2 regions of the Nocardiopsis sp. NPDC006832 genome follow, and region 2 is predicted to be linked to the other one. Evidence: riboswitches for the same ligand, from Rfam matches in the RefSeq annotation. Region 2 holds a riboswitch; the other holds the start of a gene.

Region 1 (7,897 bases), on a different contig from region 2:
CGGGGACCGCCACCGCGCCAAAACCGGTCACCCACACTCAGAGTTCCTATCCCATCGGGCACCTGTCCACCATGTACTGGCAGGGGGTCCGGCCGGGGGACATCCACCTCAACGTGTCCGCGCCCGGGTGGGCCAAGCACGCCTTCGGCAGCTTCTTCGGCCCGTGGAACGCGGAGGCGACCGTGCTCGTGGTCAAGCAGGCCGCGTTCGATTCCGAGAGATTCCTCGACGCGCTGGTGCGGCGCGGGGTGGACACCCTGTGCGCTCCGCCCACGGTGTGGCGGATGCTGGCCCAGGCCGACCCCGGGGCGTATCGGGTGAACCTGCGCGAGGCCGTGGCCACGGGTGAACCGCTCGATCCCGAGGTGATCCACCGCTTCCAGGAGGCGTGGGGGATCACCGTGCGCGACGGGTTCGGGCAGACCGAGACGACCATGCTCATCGGCAACGGCCCCGGACAGCCGGTGGTCACCGGTTCCATGGGCCGCGCGCTGCCCGGATACGACATCTCGATCATCGACCCGACCACCGAGGAACCCTCCGACACCGGCGAGATCTGTGTGGACCTGGGCAACGCCCCCGTGGGCGCGATGCGCGGTTACTCCGACGATCCCGAACGCACCCGCCGGAGCACCCGCACGGGCCGGTACCGCACCGGGGACATCGCCTCCGTGGATTCTCGCGGTCACATTACCTATATCGGCCGAATCGACGACGTGTTCAAGGCCTCGGATTACCGCATCTCACCATTCGAGCTGGAAAGCGTTCTGGTCGAACACGAATACGTGGCGGAGGTGGCCGTGGTGCCCTCCCCCGATCCCCTGCGACTGGCGGTGGTCAAGGCGTACGTGACCACGGTCGACGGGGTGGCACCCGACTCCGAGAGCGCGCGGGCCATCCTGCAGTACGCGCGCGATCGACTCTCACCGCACAAGCGGGTCCGCCGCCTGGAGTTCGGAGTCCTGCCCAAGACCCACTCGGGTAAGATCCGACGGGTGCACCTGCGCCGGGCCGAGTCCGAACGCGGCACGGTCACCGACGGCACACGCAACCCACGTGAGTTCTGGGAGGAGGACCTCCCCGGGTTGAAGGAATGATCCCTCCCCACCCGCGAGGTTCCGAATAATCGCACCCGCGCCTTTTCGTCTCAGAACATGAGACGGAGTTCGGGCAATTGCGCAAATGTGTCCTTTCCCATCCCCGCGAACCGGTGGAATGACTCACGTCACCACGCCGGCACCGATGTGCCGCGCTACGGTTTCAGTACCGCAACAAAACGACCGGACGGGAACAGGGAAACGATGACGAGCACCAATGACACACGGGTGGCGAGTTACAAGCCGCTCATCGCGCCCCGGGACCTGCTCGCGGAACTTCCGCTCGGCGACGAGAGCACCGCCTTGGTCGAGAGCTCGCGCGCCGAGGTCAAGCGCGTCCTGGACGGGGAGGACGACCGTCTGCTGGTCGTCGTCGGCCCGTGTTCGGTGCACGACACCGAGTCCGCCATGGACTACGCGAACCGCCTGGCCGAGCTGGTGCCGTCGATCAGCGCGGACCTGTGCGTGGTCATGCGCGTGTACTTCGAGAAGCCCCGCACGACCGTGGGTTGGAAGGGTCTGATCAACGACCCGGGGCTGGACGACACCTACGACGTGCACCGTGGTCTGCGCACCGCCCGCAAGCTCCTGTTGGACATCAACGCGCTGGGGCTGCCCGCCGGGACCGAGTTCCTCGACCCGATCACCCCGCAGTACATCGCCGACGTGGTGTCCTGGGGCGCCATCGGCGCCCGCACCACCGAGAGCCAGGTGCACCGTCAGTTGAGCAGCGGTCTGAGCACCCCCGTCGGGTTCAAGAACGGCACCGACGGTGACGTGCAGGTCGCAGTGGACGCCGTGGGCGCGGCCTCCGCTTCGCACACCTTCTTCGGTGTGGACCCCAGCGGTGCCGGTTCGGTCGTGGAGACCCAGGGCAACCCGGACTGCCACGTCATCCTGCGCGGCGGACGTAGCGGCCCCAACCACGACCCGGCCTCGGTGGGCGCCGCCCTAGAGGTCATCGGCGGGGCCGGTCTGCCTCCGCGGCTGATGATCGACGCCAGCCACGCCAACAGCGGCAAGGACCACGTCCGCCAGGTGGGTGTGGCCCAGGAGATCGCCGACCAGGTCGCCGAGGGCCAGAAGGGGATCATCGGCGTGATGCTGGAGAGCTTCATCGAGGAGGGCGCCCAGAAGCTCGGGGACCCGGCCGCGCTGACCTACGGCCAGTCCATCACCGACAAGTGCATGGGCTGGGAGACCACCGAGGGTGTGCTGACCAACCTCGCCGAGGCCGTGCGCCGGCGCCGCAAGAACGCCGCCTGACCCTCGTCCCCCACGACGTGGAAGGGGGCTCGACACGGAACATCCGTGCCGAGCCCCCTTTCCGCGTCCACGGGACCGTTCAGGCACCCGCGGCGCTCGGCGGGAGCACGTCGAGTTCCACCAGGAAGTCGCGTCCCAGCGACTCGCGCAGCCCGGGGTCGGTGTCCTCGTCCAGACGCAACGCGAACGTGTGCAGGTCATCCCCGTTCTCCACCCAACCGACCCACCAGCCCGGCACCGAATCGGCCTCCGCGCCGAGACCGGTCCGCCCGTACAGGGCGTAGTCGCCGCCGCGTTCGATCTCCAGCATCTCCCGCAGTGCCTCCTGGTGCTCCACCTCCACCGGCAGGTCGGCGCGGGCCAGCGCCGCCAGGAACGTGGTCTGCTCCACCGCGGTGATCTCCAGCGGACCGTCCACCCAGAACCGGCCCGGTTCGCCGTCCTCGCCCACCTTGCGGTTGCCGTAGTCGAAACGGTCCACCCAGGTGGACATCCGGTCGTGACCGATGCGTTCGGCGACCTCCTGGTGCAACGACACGTCGGGGGTGGGCAGGGATTCGCGCAGACTCAGCTCGTCCTCGCCCCCGTCGGAGACCACCTCGTCGAGGTCGGACACCACACCCGTCTCCAGGGCGATGAGCGTGTTCGGGAGCTTGAACGTGGACGCCGGAACCACCCGTTCGCGGGCCTGCTCGGCGCCCACCACGGTCACGGAACCCTCCCGCACGTCGTGGAGCACGAAGGTGCCCTCCACCCCCGCCTCGTCCAGCAGCGAAGCGAGCTCGGGGCGCTCCACCGCCTCCAGGTCACCGAACGCGATCGGGGTGCCGCTCTGGTCCGGCCGAGCAGGCCGGTCCGCCTCGGGTTCGGCCCCACCACCCGAGCACGCGACGCCCGCCACGAGGGTGAGAACGGAACCGGTGGCGGCCAGGGCGAAGCGGACCGTCCTGGGAGAACGGATGGGAACGGTGTCGGTACGCACTCGGCTCCTCCAGCGGTGTTCGAGGGAACGTCCGATCCCAAGCTAGGTCATGATCCCGTTCCGGTCCCCCACCTTCCGAAGAGTCGATCCACAACCCGTCGGCCACTCTTGGGAGCCCTGTGTCGCCGCTGCTAGGCTGAACCCGTTGCTGACCCCGTACGGGAGAGCGCCCACGTAACCAACGCGGGCCGCCGAAGGAGCAATCCCTCCCCACAGACAACCTCTCAGGCACACGGACCGTACGGGCGAGACCACTCTGGAAAGCAGGGACGACGTTCCCTCGCCGAAGGTGCAAGCCACACCACATGCGTGGCGAAGCTCTCAGGCACCCATGACAGAGGGGGAGGATGGCAACGCCTCAACGCAACAATCGACGCCCATCCTCTCGGGAGTGCCCATGTCAGAGTCCACCTCCACGCCCCGTCTGACGGCGTTGCACAAGACCCACGAAGAGGCCGGGGCCACCCTCGTCGACTTCGCCGGCTGGCTCATGCCGCTGCGCTACGGCAGCGAGACCGCCGAACACACCGCGGTCCGCGAGGCCGCCGGGCTCTTCGACCTCTCCCACATGGGTGAGATCCGTCTGAGCGGCCCGCAGGCCGACCAGGCCCTCGACAACGCCCTGGCCGGCCACCTGTCCAAGCTCAAGGTCGGCCGCGCCCGCTACACCATGCTCACCGCCGAGGACGGCGGCGTCCTCGACGACCTCATCGTGTATCGCCTGGCCGAGGAGGAGTTCCTCGTCGTGGCCAACGCGATCAACGTCCCGGTGGTCGCCTCCGCCCTGGCCGAGCGCGCCGTCGGATTCGACGTCGAGGTCGTCGACGAGTCCGCGGACTACTCCCTCATCGCCCTGCAGGGCCCCAAGGCCGTCGAGATCCTCGCCCCGCTCACCGACGCGAACCTGGACGAGATCCGCTACTTCGCCGGCTACTCGCACAGCGTCGCCGGGGTCCCCGTACTGCTGGCCCGCACCGGCTACACCGGCGAGGACGGCTTCGAGATCTTCATCAGGCCCTCCGACAAGGCACCCGAGATCTGGGCCGCCCTCATGGCCGCCGGCGCCGAGCACGGGCTGGTCCCCGCCGGGCTGTCGGCCCGCGACACCCTGCGCCTGGAGGCCGGGATGCCGCTCTACGGCCAGGAACTCACCGCCGCGCTCACCCCCTTCGACGCCGGACTGGGCCGCGTGGTCAAGTTCGAGAAGGGCGACTTCGTAGGCCGCGCCGCCCTTGAGGAGGCATCGCGCACCGCGCGCGCCCGGCGCCTGGTCGGGTTCGTCGCCCGCGGCCGCCGCCCGCTGCGCAAGGGCCAGGACGTCCTGCGCGACGGCGCCGTCGTCGGAACCATCACCAGTGGCGCCCCCTCCCCCACCCTGGGCCGCCCCATCGCCATGGCCTACGTGGACGGCGACCTCGACACCACGACCGGCACGTTCACCGTCGACGTGCGCGGCCGCGGTGAGGAGGTCGACGTGGTCGAACTTCCGTTCTACCAGCGGAAGTCGTAGGAGCGGGGTCCCCTTCGGACCCCCGCAGGACCTGCGCGCGCCACCACCCGGATCCCCACGAGGGACCGGAACGGTCGGGGCGTGACCAGGCGTAGGTCGGGTCGGGCCGGCGCGTCCGACGGGCGCACGGCACACAAAGGACGAGCATCTCCAAGGAGAGTTGAAGTGAGCGTTCCCACGGAGCTGGGTTACACCGCCAAACACGAGTGGGTCGTGATCAAGGACGGGGTGGCCACCGTCGGCATCACCGCGTTCGCGGCCGAGTCGCTGGGCGACATCGTCTTCGTCGAGGCCCCCACCGTCGGGGAAGAGGTCAACACGGACGACCCGGCCGGCGAGGTCGAGTCCACCAAGTCCGTCAGTGAGATCTTCTCGCCGGTCGACGGTGAGGTCACCGAGATCAACGAGGCCCTCGAAGAGGCGCCCGAGACGATCAACTCCGACCCCTACGAGAGCGGTTGGCTGTTCAAGGTCCGGGTGTCCGAGGAACCCACGGACCTGCTCTCCGCCGCGGAGTACACCAAGCTGATCGAAGGCGAGAACTGAAGATGACCAGCGACAACCTGCTCAACCAGACCCTGAGCGAGCTGGACCCCGAGGTCGCCGCGGCGGTCGACGCCGAGCTGGGCCGACAGCGCGACACCCTTGAGATGATCGCCTCGGAGAACTTCGCCCCCCAGGCGGTTCTGGAGGCCCAGGGCACGGTCCTGACCAACAAGTACGCCGAGGGCTACCCGGGCCGCCGGTACTACGGCGGCTGTGAGCACGTCGACGTGATCGAGCAGCTCGCGATCGACCGCGCCAAGGAGCTCTTCGGCGCCGAGCACGTCAACGTGCAGCCGCACTCGGGCGCCCAGGCCAACACCGCGGTGTACTTCGCCCTGCTCAAGCCGGGCGACACCATCCTCGGTCTGGACCTGGCCCACGGTGGTCACCTCACCCACGGCATGCGGATCAACTACTCCGGCAAGATCCTCAACGCCGTGGCCTACCACGTGCGCGACGAGGACGGCACCGTCGACTACGACGAGGTCGCCGCCCTCGCCAAGGAACACCGTCCGAAGATGATCGTCGCGGGCTGGTCCGCCTACCCGCGTCAGCTGGACTTCGAGCGGTTCCGTAAGATCGCCGACGAGGTCGACGCCCTGCTCATGGTCGACATGGCGCACTTCGCCGGTCTGGTCGCGGCCGGACTGCACCCCAACCCGGTGCCGTTCGCCGACGTGGTCACCACCACCACGCACAAGACCCTGGGTGGTCCGCGCGGCGGCATGATCATGACCAAGGCCGAGCTGGCCAAGAAGATCAACTCCGCGGTGTTCCCCGGCATGCAGGGCGGTCCGCTGGAGCACGTGATCGCGGCCAAGGCGGTCTCGTTCAAGGTCGCCGCGAGCGAGGAGTTCGCCGAGCGTCAGCGTCGCACCGTCGCCGGTGCCCGCATCCTCGCCGAGCGCCTGACCCGGCCGGACGCGACCGAGGCGGGCGTCAAGGTCCTCACCGGTGGCACCGACGTCCACCTCGTCCTGGTGGACCTGGTGGACTCGCCGATCAACGGCCAGGATGCCGAGGATCTGCTGCACGAGGTCGGCATCACGGTCAACCGCAACGCGGTGCCCAACGACCCGCGCCCACCGATGGTCACCTCGGGCCTTCGGGTCGGCACCCCGGCCCTGGCCACCCGAGGCTTCGACGAGGACGACTTCCGCGAGGTCGCCGACGTCATCGCCGAGACCCTCAAACCGGAGCGGGACATCGCCGCCCTGCGCGCGCGGGTCGACACCCTGGCCGCCAAGCGACCGCTCTATCCGAACCTGTAGCGGCGTTCCCGCCGTGTGGGCCCGGTCGGGCCCGCACGGCGTCATCCCCCACGGCCCGAACCCTGTGCTCAACGAGGAGGACAGCCATGGCCATCAGCACCTTCGACCTGTTCAAGATCGGTATCGGACCGTCCAGTTCGCACACCGTCGGTCCGATGAAGGCCGCGACGACCTTCGTGTCGAGGTTGGCCGACGACGGTCCACTCGACCGGGTCGCGCACGTGCGAGTCGAGCTGTACGGCTCGCTGGCGCTCACCGGTAAGGGGCACGGCAGCGACACCGCCGTGATCCTGGGACTGATGGGGCACACCCCCGAGGGGGTGGACGTGGACGCGGTCCCCCTGCTCGTCGAAGAGGTCCGCTCCTCCCGGACCCTGCGTCTGGGCGGCCCCGACGGCCCGGTGGTCACGTTCGATCCGGCCGTGGACGTGGACTTCCGTCGCAAGGAGAGCCTGCCCGACCACCCGAACGGGATGCGGTTCGTGGCCCTGGACTCCGTCGGGGTGGAGCTGGCCGCCAAGGTGTACTACTCCGTGGGCGGCGGGTTCGTCGTGGACGAGCGGGCCGCGGGCGCGGACCGGATCAAGGCCGACGACACCGAACTGCCCTACCCCTTCTCCTCCGCCGAGGAACTGCTGGAGCTGTGCGAACGGACCGGCATGTCGATCAGCGCCCTCGTGTTCGCCAACGAGCAGGCGTTCGGACGCACCCCCGAGCAGATCCGCTCCGAGCTCCTGGAGATCTGGGCCGTGATGCGCCAGTGCGTGCGGCGCGGCGTGATGACCGAGGGCAGTCTGCCCGGCGGCCTGAAGGTGCCCCGTCGGGCGCACCGCCTCTACCGTCAACTGGGCGGCAACTGCGACGAGAGCGGCCTGCTCGCGCCCACCCACGTCGATCCGGACCCCATGCGCGGCAGCGATTGGATCAGCCTGTACGCGCTCGCGGTCAACGAGGAGAACGCGGCGGGCGGGCGAGTGGTGACGGCACCGACCAACGGTGCGGCCGGCATCGTCCCCGCGGTCCTGCACTACTACCTGCACTTCAGCCCGGGCGCTGGCGACGAGGGCGTGGTGCGGTTCCTGCTGACCGCGGCGGCCATCGGCATACTGTTCAAGCAGAACGCGTCGATCTCCGGCGCCGAGGTGGGTTGCCAGGGCGAGGTGGGTTCGGCGTCCTCGATGGCGGCGGCCGGCCTGGCCGAGGTCTTGGGCGGTTCCCCCGCCCA
Region 2 (7,897 bases):
GACCAGCAGAATCCGCCGTCCAACACGGGCGGGGAGTCCGGTGGAGGGGACGTCACCTCCACCATCTCCATCTCCGGGATACAGGCCCTGGAGGATGAGGAAGCGGGTGAGGATCTCGGCGGCGACGACCCCGCCAGTGCCGATGCGTTGCCCCCGGGCACCGCGCTACTCGTGGTCCGCCGTGGCCCCAACGCCGGAAGTCGTTTCCTGCTGGACAGCGACGTGACCACCGCCGGGCGCCACCCCAACAGCGACATCTTCTTGGACGACGTCACCGTCTCCCGACGCCACGTGGAGTTCTTCCGCAGGGGTAACGGGTTCGGGGTCCGTGACGTCGGTAGTCTCAACGGCACCTACGTCAACCGGGAACCGGTGGACGAGGCCGAGCTGGGTGGTGGGGACGAGATCCAGATCGGCAAGTTCCGGATGATCCTGCTGACCAAGCCCCGCCGATGACGGATCGGTGACCACGGTCGACGGGGGTGGGAGGGCCGAAGAGGTTTGCGGCCCTCCACCTCCGGAGAGCTTTGTAACGAAGGGTGCCGATTTCGCCCTCGGGTCCTGATCCGACGGGGGAGCAGGGACGAGCGCCCAGCCGGCATGACGACTCGTGGGACGGAGACGCTGTGAAGCACATGGAGGTCGTCGGCGTCCGGGTTGAGATGCCTTCGAACCAACCGATTGTCCTGCTCAAGGAATCCGAGGGTGACCGCTACCTGCCGATCTGGATCGGCGGGGTGGAGGCCACCGCCATCGCCTTGGCCCAACAGGGGGTCGCGCCCGCCCGACCTCTCACGCACGACCTGTTTCGGGACGTGCTCGACGCCCTGGAGACCGGCCTGGAAACGGTACGGATCACGGGGCTGAGCGATGGCATCTTCTACGCCGAACTGGTCTTCAGCAATGGTGTCGAGGTCAGTGCACGACCCTCCGACTCCATTGCCCTGGCCCTGCGGACCGGAACCCCGATCTACGCGCACGAGGACGTGATCGACGAGGCGGGGATGCCGATACCCGACGAGCAGGAGGACCAGGTCGAGGCGTTCCGGGAGTTCCTGGACAACATCTCGCCCGAGGACTTCGGTCGACGCAGTACCTGAGAGATCGCAAGGGCGGGGCCCGCGCACGGCGTGGGCCCCTCTTCCTTGCCCGAGCGGGCCCATCGGCCCATGAGGCCGAGGACACGGCTGTGACCTGCGACTTCATTATCGGGGTCAGTGGTAGATTGGGATGAGGGAATGGACGCGGCGACCACAACCGAAAAGGCCCGGTCTCCTCGGGGCATCGGACGTACGGGTGGGTCGGAGCCGTCACCGCGCGTACTTGGCGACGCGCCGGGCGGCTTCGTTGACGCTGCCTTGGCGTCGCCCTACCGTCAGTGCTGTGGAACCTGCGGCGCGCCCATTCCCTGAGTGGACCTTCCCCTGTCGATGCCGCCGTGGGACGAGAAGCCGGAGGTCGGCGTGGCGGTAGCGAGCGGCAAGCGGGATCCCCATGACAGGCGGTCTGCGCTGCGGCTAGCGGGGCAGCAGGGCCTACTGTGCGAAGAGGACGTGATGGCGCTGCCTATGGACGTCGGGTATCGGGGCCCAGCGGCGTGTACGGCCGCCGGGATCACCTATCGACAGCTCGACTACTGGGCCAGAACCGGCCTGGTGGAGCCGAGCGTGCGCACAGGAGCCGAAAACGCCCCGCTGTACAGTCTTCCGGACATCCTGATGCTGAAGGTGGCCAAGCGTCTCCTGGACACCGGGATCTCCCTGCAGCAGATCCGCACGGCCGTCGACCACCTGCGCGGCCGTCCCGCCGGGGAGTTGGCCCGCATCACCCTGATGAGCGACGGTGTGAGCGTCTACGAGTGCACCTCCCCCGACGAGGTCGTCGACCTCATGCAGCGGGGCCAGGGCATGTTCGGGTTGGCGTTGGCGAACGTGGCCCGTGAGCTGGAGGAGGCGCTGGGGGTCGTCCCGGCCGAGGCCCGTTCCGACCTTCCCACCCCGGACCCCCGACCCGTCGACGAACTGGCCCGTCGGCGACGTGAACGCCGTACCGGTTGAGAGCGGTACGAAGGTGTGCCCTGGCTCCTCGTTCCGGAGTCCGATCGAGTACCTTCGTAACCACAACAGGGGTGAAAACCGACATTTCTCCCTGCTTGGATACATGTACAGAGCGTCAGCAGGCTTTTGATATCGCGCGGGAGAGACCCCGACGCTACGGGGCGCCGACGGGGCAATACTCCCCAGTAACCTCTCAGGCACCATGGACCGCGCGAAGGAGGCCGCTCTGGAGCCGGCATCGTCGTGCCCGGTGACAGAGGGGGAGACCGTGAGGAACACCGCCGATCGAATCGGCCCTGTCACCAGGAGGTCTCCGTGACTGACCCGTCGAACGCCTCGACCATGGGCGCACCCGCCCGGGTCTTCGCCGACCGGCACATCGGCCCCACGCCCACCGAGACGGCGGAGATGCTCAAGACCGTGGGCTACGGCTCCACGACCGAGCTCATGAGCGCCGCCGTGCCCGAGTCCATCCTCACCGGCCCCGGGCAGAGCGCCCCGCTGGCCCTGCCCGAGGCCGCGGGAGAGGCCGAGGCCCTGGCCGAGCTGCGGGAGTTGGCCGGTCGCAACCGCCCCCACACCACACTCATCGGCCTGGGCTACTACGACACGCTCACCCCGCCGGTCATCCTGCGCAACATCATGGAGAACCCGGCCTGGTACACCGCGTACACGCCCTACCAACCGGAGATCTCCCAAGGCCGGTTGGAGGCCCTCCTCAACTTCCAGACCGCGGTCTCGGACCTGACCGGTCTGCCCATCACCGGCGCCTCGCTGTTGGACGAGGCGACCGCCGCGGCCGAGGCCATGACCCTGGCCCGACGCGCCTCCAAGGTCAAGAGCGACGTCTTCGTCGTGGACGCCGACGTCTTCCCGCAGACCCTGCAGGTGTTGCGCACCCGCGCCGAGCCCCTGGACATCGAGGTCGTCGTCGCCGACCTGACCAAGGGCCTGCCCGAGGGCGAGGCCTTCGGAGTCCTGGTCCAGTACCCGGCCTCCAGCGGTGTGGTCCGCGACCCGAGCGCGGTCATCGAGCAGGCGCACGAGCGCGGCGCGCTGGCCGTGGTCGCCGCCGACATCCTCGCCCTGACCCTGCTGCGCAGCCCCGGTGAACTGGGCGCGGACATCGCGGTGGGTTCCACCCAGCGCTTCGGTGTGCCGCTCGGCTTCGGCGGCCCGCACGCCGGTTACATGTCCGTGGGCGAGAAGCTGCGCCGGCAGCTGCCCGGTCGTCTGGTCGGGGTGTCCGTCGACAACGTCGGCAGACCCGCCTACCGTCTGGCCCTGCAGACCCGTGAACAGCACATTCGTCGGGAGAAGGCCACCAGCAACATCTGCACCGCCCAGGTACTGCTGGCGATCATGGCCGGCATGTACGCCGTCTACCATGGCCCCGACGGGCTGCGGGCCATCGCCCGTCAGGTGCACACCCGCACCGCGTCCCTGGCCGACGCGCTCACCAAGCGCGGCTTCGAGGTCGTCCACGGCGCGTACTTCGACACCCTGCGCGTGCGCGTGCCCAGCGCCGACCGCGTCGTGGAGCGGGCACTGGAGTCCGGCGTCAACCTGCTCGCCACCGACCAGCACACGGTCGGTCTGAGCGTGGACGAGACCACCGGCGTGGACACCCTGGGCAAGGTCCTGGCCGCCTTCGGCGAGGCCGACCGTGGTGCCGAGCGCGGCCCGGTGACGGTGGACGAGTCCGCCGACCGCCTGCCCGCGGACCTGACGCGCGGCGTCGACTACCTCACCCACGAGGTCTTCAACACCCACCGCAGTGAGACCTCGTTGCTGCGTTACATGCGCCGTCTGGCCGACCGGGACCTGGCGCTGGACCGCACGATGATCCCGCTGGGCTCGTGCACCATGAAGCTCAACGCCACCGCCGAGATGGAGCCCATCACCTGGCCCGAGTTCGCCGGGCTGCACCCGTTCGCCCCGATGGACCAGGCGGCCGGCAGCGTGGCGCTCATCCGCGACCTGGAGGCCTGGCTGGTCGAGGTCACCGGCTACGACGCGGTGTCCCTACAGCCCAACGCCGGTTCCCAAGGTGAGCTCGCCGGCCTGCTCGCCATCCGCGGCTACCACCGCTCGCGCGGGCAGGCCCACCGGGACGTGTGCCTGATCCCCAGTTCGGCGCACGGCACCAACGCCGCCAGCGCCGTCATGGCGGGCATGCGTGTGTCCGTGGTGGCCTGTGACGACGACGGCAACGTCGACCTGGACGACCTGCGCGCCAAGACCGACAAGCACCGCGAGGAGCTGGCGGCCATCATGGTCACCTACCCCTCCACCGCGGGTGTGTACGAGGACACCATCACCGAGGTGTGCCGCCTGGTGCACGAGGCCGGAGGCCAGGTCTACGTCGACGGGGCCAACCTGAACGCCCTGGTGGGTTGGGCCAAGCCGGGCGAGTTCGGCGCCGACGTCAGCCACCTGAACCTGCACAAGACCTTCTGCATCCCGCACGGCGGCGGCGGCCCGGGCGTGGGTCCGGTCGCGGTTCGTTCGCACCTGGCGGGCTTCCTGCCCAACCACCCGGGCCAGCCGGAGGCCGGCCCGCACACCGGGGTCGGTCCCGTCTCGGCGGCGCCGTTCGGTTCGGCGGGCATCCTGCCGATCTCCTGGGCGTACGTGCGCATGATGGGGGAGAAGGGGCTGCGTTCGGCCACCGAGACCGCGGTGCTCTCGGCCAACTACATCGCCAAGCGCCTGGAGCCCTACTACCCGGTCCTGTACACCGGTGCGGGCGGACTGGTGGCGCATGAGTGCATCATCGACATCCGTCCGTTGCAGAAGACCAGTGGCATCAGCAACGAGGACGTCGCCAAGCGGCTGATGGACTACGGCTTCCACGCGCCGACCATGTCCTTCCCGGTCAACGGCACGCTCATGGTGGAGCCGACCGAGAGCGAGAATCTCGCCGAGTTGGAGCGGTTCATCCAGGCGATGATCGCCATCCGCGGTGAGATCGATAAGGTGGCCAAGGGGGAGTGGGGCGCCGAGGACAACCCGCTGTGGGGCGCTCCGCACACCGCGGAGGCGCTGACCGCCGACGAGTGGGGCCGCGGCTACACGCGCTCCGAAGCCGCCTACCCGCTGCCGTCGCTGCGCCAGGACAAGTACTGGCCGCCGGTCGGTCGGATCGACCAGGCCTACGGTGACCGCAACCTGGTCTGCTCCTGCCCGCCGCCGGAGGCCTTCGAGCTCTGAGGGTGGTGAGCGGGGTGTCGGCTTCGGTCGGCGCTCCGCTCTTTTCGGACCATAGCGAATCTACAACGTAAAGGCATCGCTTCGGGTGGGGCGACACGCGACATCCACTACCAGGGCGCAGCTCTCGTCATCGACCGGCAGGTTAGAGTTACGGCGAGCAGAACACTCGCGCCGCCCACCGCGTGATCCTCGCCCCCACGGAAAGTCGCACACCATGACCACGACGTCCGGATCTTCCGCACGCCCTGGACCCTCGGACCCGCAGCCCCAGGCCATCGACCCCGAAGACGTCGAGGACACCGGAACCGGTGGCGGGGACGCCGCCGACCTGTGCGATCGGGCCCGCGACCTGGCCGAGAACGGGCACCTCAAACGCGCCGCCAAGCTCTACCAGCAGGCGGTCACGGCCGACCCGCATCCCAGGGTGCGGGCACGGGCCCTGTTGGGGCTGGCCGTGGTCCAAGACCAGCGCGGCGACCTGGCCGCCGCGCGTGAGGCCGCCCGTCGGGCGCTGTCCACCGGGGACGCGCGTTACGCGCCACGAGCCGCCTACCACCTGGCGCTGTCCCTGGAGCAGGAGGGCTCGCACGGTGAGGCCGCCCGGGTGTGGGAACGGCTGCTGGGATCGGGTGGCGCGGCCTACGGCGCGGTGGCCCGCTACGGGTTGGCGCGAGAGGCCGAAACGCGGGGTGAGCACACCGAGGCGGAGGAGCACTGGGAGGCCGCGCTGGAACTGCCGCCCGAAGGCGAACCGATGAGCCGTCTGCACGCCACCACGGTCCAGGACGCCGCCAGGGACCTGGCGGGGCGCCTGTTGGACCGAGGACAGGTGGAGGGCGCCTCCGTGGCGGTCGAGCGCGGTCTGGCGGTGGGAGACGACCCGGGTCTGCGCCTGTTGCGCGCCGCCACCCACCTGGAGCGGGCCATCTCCGACGTCGCCGGGGTCGCCGAGCCGGGCACCGCCGACGAGGGGGCGCACCCGCGGGCGCGCACCTCGGGCGCCGCGGTGGAGCTTCTGGCCGGTCTGTTGGTCCTGCGGGGCGAACCGGACGAGGCGGCCCGGGCCTGGCGTACCGGGTTGGAGAGCCGGGACACGGAGACCGCCGAAGAAGTGCGGTGGCGGCTGCGCCGCTCCTTCGCCCAAGCCGGGGACGAGGACGGTGAGGAGACGCCCGAACCCTGGTGGGAGGGGTACCTGGAGGAGGCCGTGGCGACCTCCAGCGCGTCCGTGCTCGCCGGGGAGCTCTTCGCGACGGTGACTCAGATGCACGCCCTGTTGGCGGTGCCGGTGGTGGAGGGCGAGTCACGCCCGGCCGCGCTGCGCGCCGCCATGGAGCAGGCCCTGCGAGCCCCGAGCGAACTGGTGTGGGGCCCGGACGTTCACGCGGACTTCCGGCGTCGGCTCGCGGAGGCGATGGGGGAGGACGTGCTCCCCCAGGGTTGGCCGGACGGTCCCTGACCGGTTCGCGCACACGTCACCGCCCGGGATTTCGCGGTTCCCGGGCGGGAGAGGTCGAGGGATCAGGGGATCGGACATTCGGTGGGGGCCACGAGGTCGGTGGAAATCGTGGCCGGGTGCCGGTCGAGGACCGGTGGTCGGTCGCTTCAGGCCGCGGCGCGGGGGCGGTGCGGGGCCACGACCGCCCCGTCGGGGAGGAGTTCACCGGTGTCGTCGAAGAGGACGACGCCGTTGCAGAGCAGACTCCATCCCTGTTCGGGGTGGCTGGAGACGACGCGGGCCGCCTCGCGGTCGGTTTCCTCGGCGGTGGGACAGGAAGGCTTGTGGCTGCACATGGATGGACCCTTTCGGTCGTGTGCCGGTTGAGGCCAACAGTAGTGGCTGACATCACATGATGTTGTCGTTTCAGGCCGATGACAAAGGTGCCGCTCTGCTGTTGTTCGCTCTCAACAGGTGAGACTCCCGCCCCGGCGAGCAGGTTCTCCCCGAAATGTCGTGGGCGTGTCCGAACCCGGACACGCCCACGGGGAATCAGTAACCGCCGCGTGTGCGTCGGGCGGCCGGACGACTGCGCATCCCCGCACCCGCCAGACCACCGCGCTGGAAGGCCCGGACCAGTTCGCCACCGAGGTTGACCCCGGCGCCCAGCGCGAGCGCCACCGTGATGGCCTCGGCGAGACTGAGCATCCCCGCCACGGCTGTGCCCTGGGTCATCTCGATCAGGCCCCGGTAGAGGATGCTGCCCGGCAGTAGTGGGGCGATCGAGGGGATCAGGTAGGGCAGGACCGGTCGTCTGGTGCGACGGGCCAGCCAGTGCCCGACCACGCCCACGGCGACCGCGCCCACCACGGTGCCCACCACCGGGGGAACGTCCACCAGTGAACGCAGCCCCGCGTAGGTCACCCAGATCATGACGCCCATGACGCCGATGCTGGGGAGCATCCTGGGTGGTACCGCCAGTGAGATGGCGAAGGCCATGGCGATGCCGGCGGCGCCCACCAGCACCGCGACGTCCAGGGTGGTGCCCGCCGCCGGCAGGTTCTCCAGGTCCATGTTCACGCCCAGACGCACCGCCGTGTAGGCCACCGCGCCCACACCCGAGACGATCGCGCCCAGCGTGAAGAAGGTCTCCAACAGGCGTGCCGCGGCGGAGACGTAACTGCCGCTG

The links. Region 2 has a riboswitch for glycine ahead of gcvP (aminomethyl-transferring glycine dehydrogenase). Riboswitches for the same ligand answer to the same signal wherever they lie in the genome.
Region 1: another riboswitch for glycine. It lies ahead of gcvT (glycine cleavage system aminomethyltransferase GcvT); the one in region 2 lies ahead of gcvP (aminomethyl-transferring glycine dehydrogenase).

Annotation. Positions count from the first base shown of each region.
Region 1 is NZ_JBEYLC010000003.1:183,030-190,926, forward strand. Features, by position in the region: gene ABZ717_RS02710 (AMP-binding protein) at 1-1,097, shown strand, start outside; gene ABZ717_RS02715 (3-deoxy-7-phosphoheptulonate synthase) at 1,302-2,363, shown strand; gene ABZ717_RS02720 (penicillin-binding transpeptidase domain-containing protein) at 2,443-3,345, opposite strand; glycine riboswitch at 3,495-3,595, shown strand; gene gcvT (glycine cleavage system aminomethyltransferase GcvT) at 3,743-4,855, shown strand; gene gcvH (glycine cleavage system protein GcvH) at 5,021-5,401, shown strand; gene glyA (serine hydroxymethyltransferase) at 5,404-6,672, shown strand; gene ABZ717_RS02740 (L-serine ammonia-lyase) at 6,759-7,897, shown strand, end outside.
Region 2 is NZ_JBEYLC010000037.1:25,570-33,466, forward strand. Features, by position in the region: gene ABZ717_RS18025 (FHA domain-containing protein) at 1-456, shown strand, start outside; gene ABZ717_RS18030 (bifunctional nuclease family protein) at 627-1,100, shown strand; gene ABZ717_RS18035 (MerR family transcriptional regulator) at 1,569-2,057, shown strand; glycine riboswitch at 2,185-2,277, shown strand; gene gcvP (aminomethyl-transferring glycine dehydrogenase) at 2,400-5,270, shown strand; gene ABZ717_RS18045 (tetratricopeptide repeat protein) at 5,485-6,729, shown strand; gene ABZ717_RS18050 (DUF5999 family protein) at 6,876-7,064, opposite strand; gene ABZ717_RS18055 (threonine/serine exporter family protein) at 7,261-7,897, opposite strand, start outside.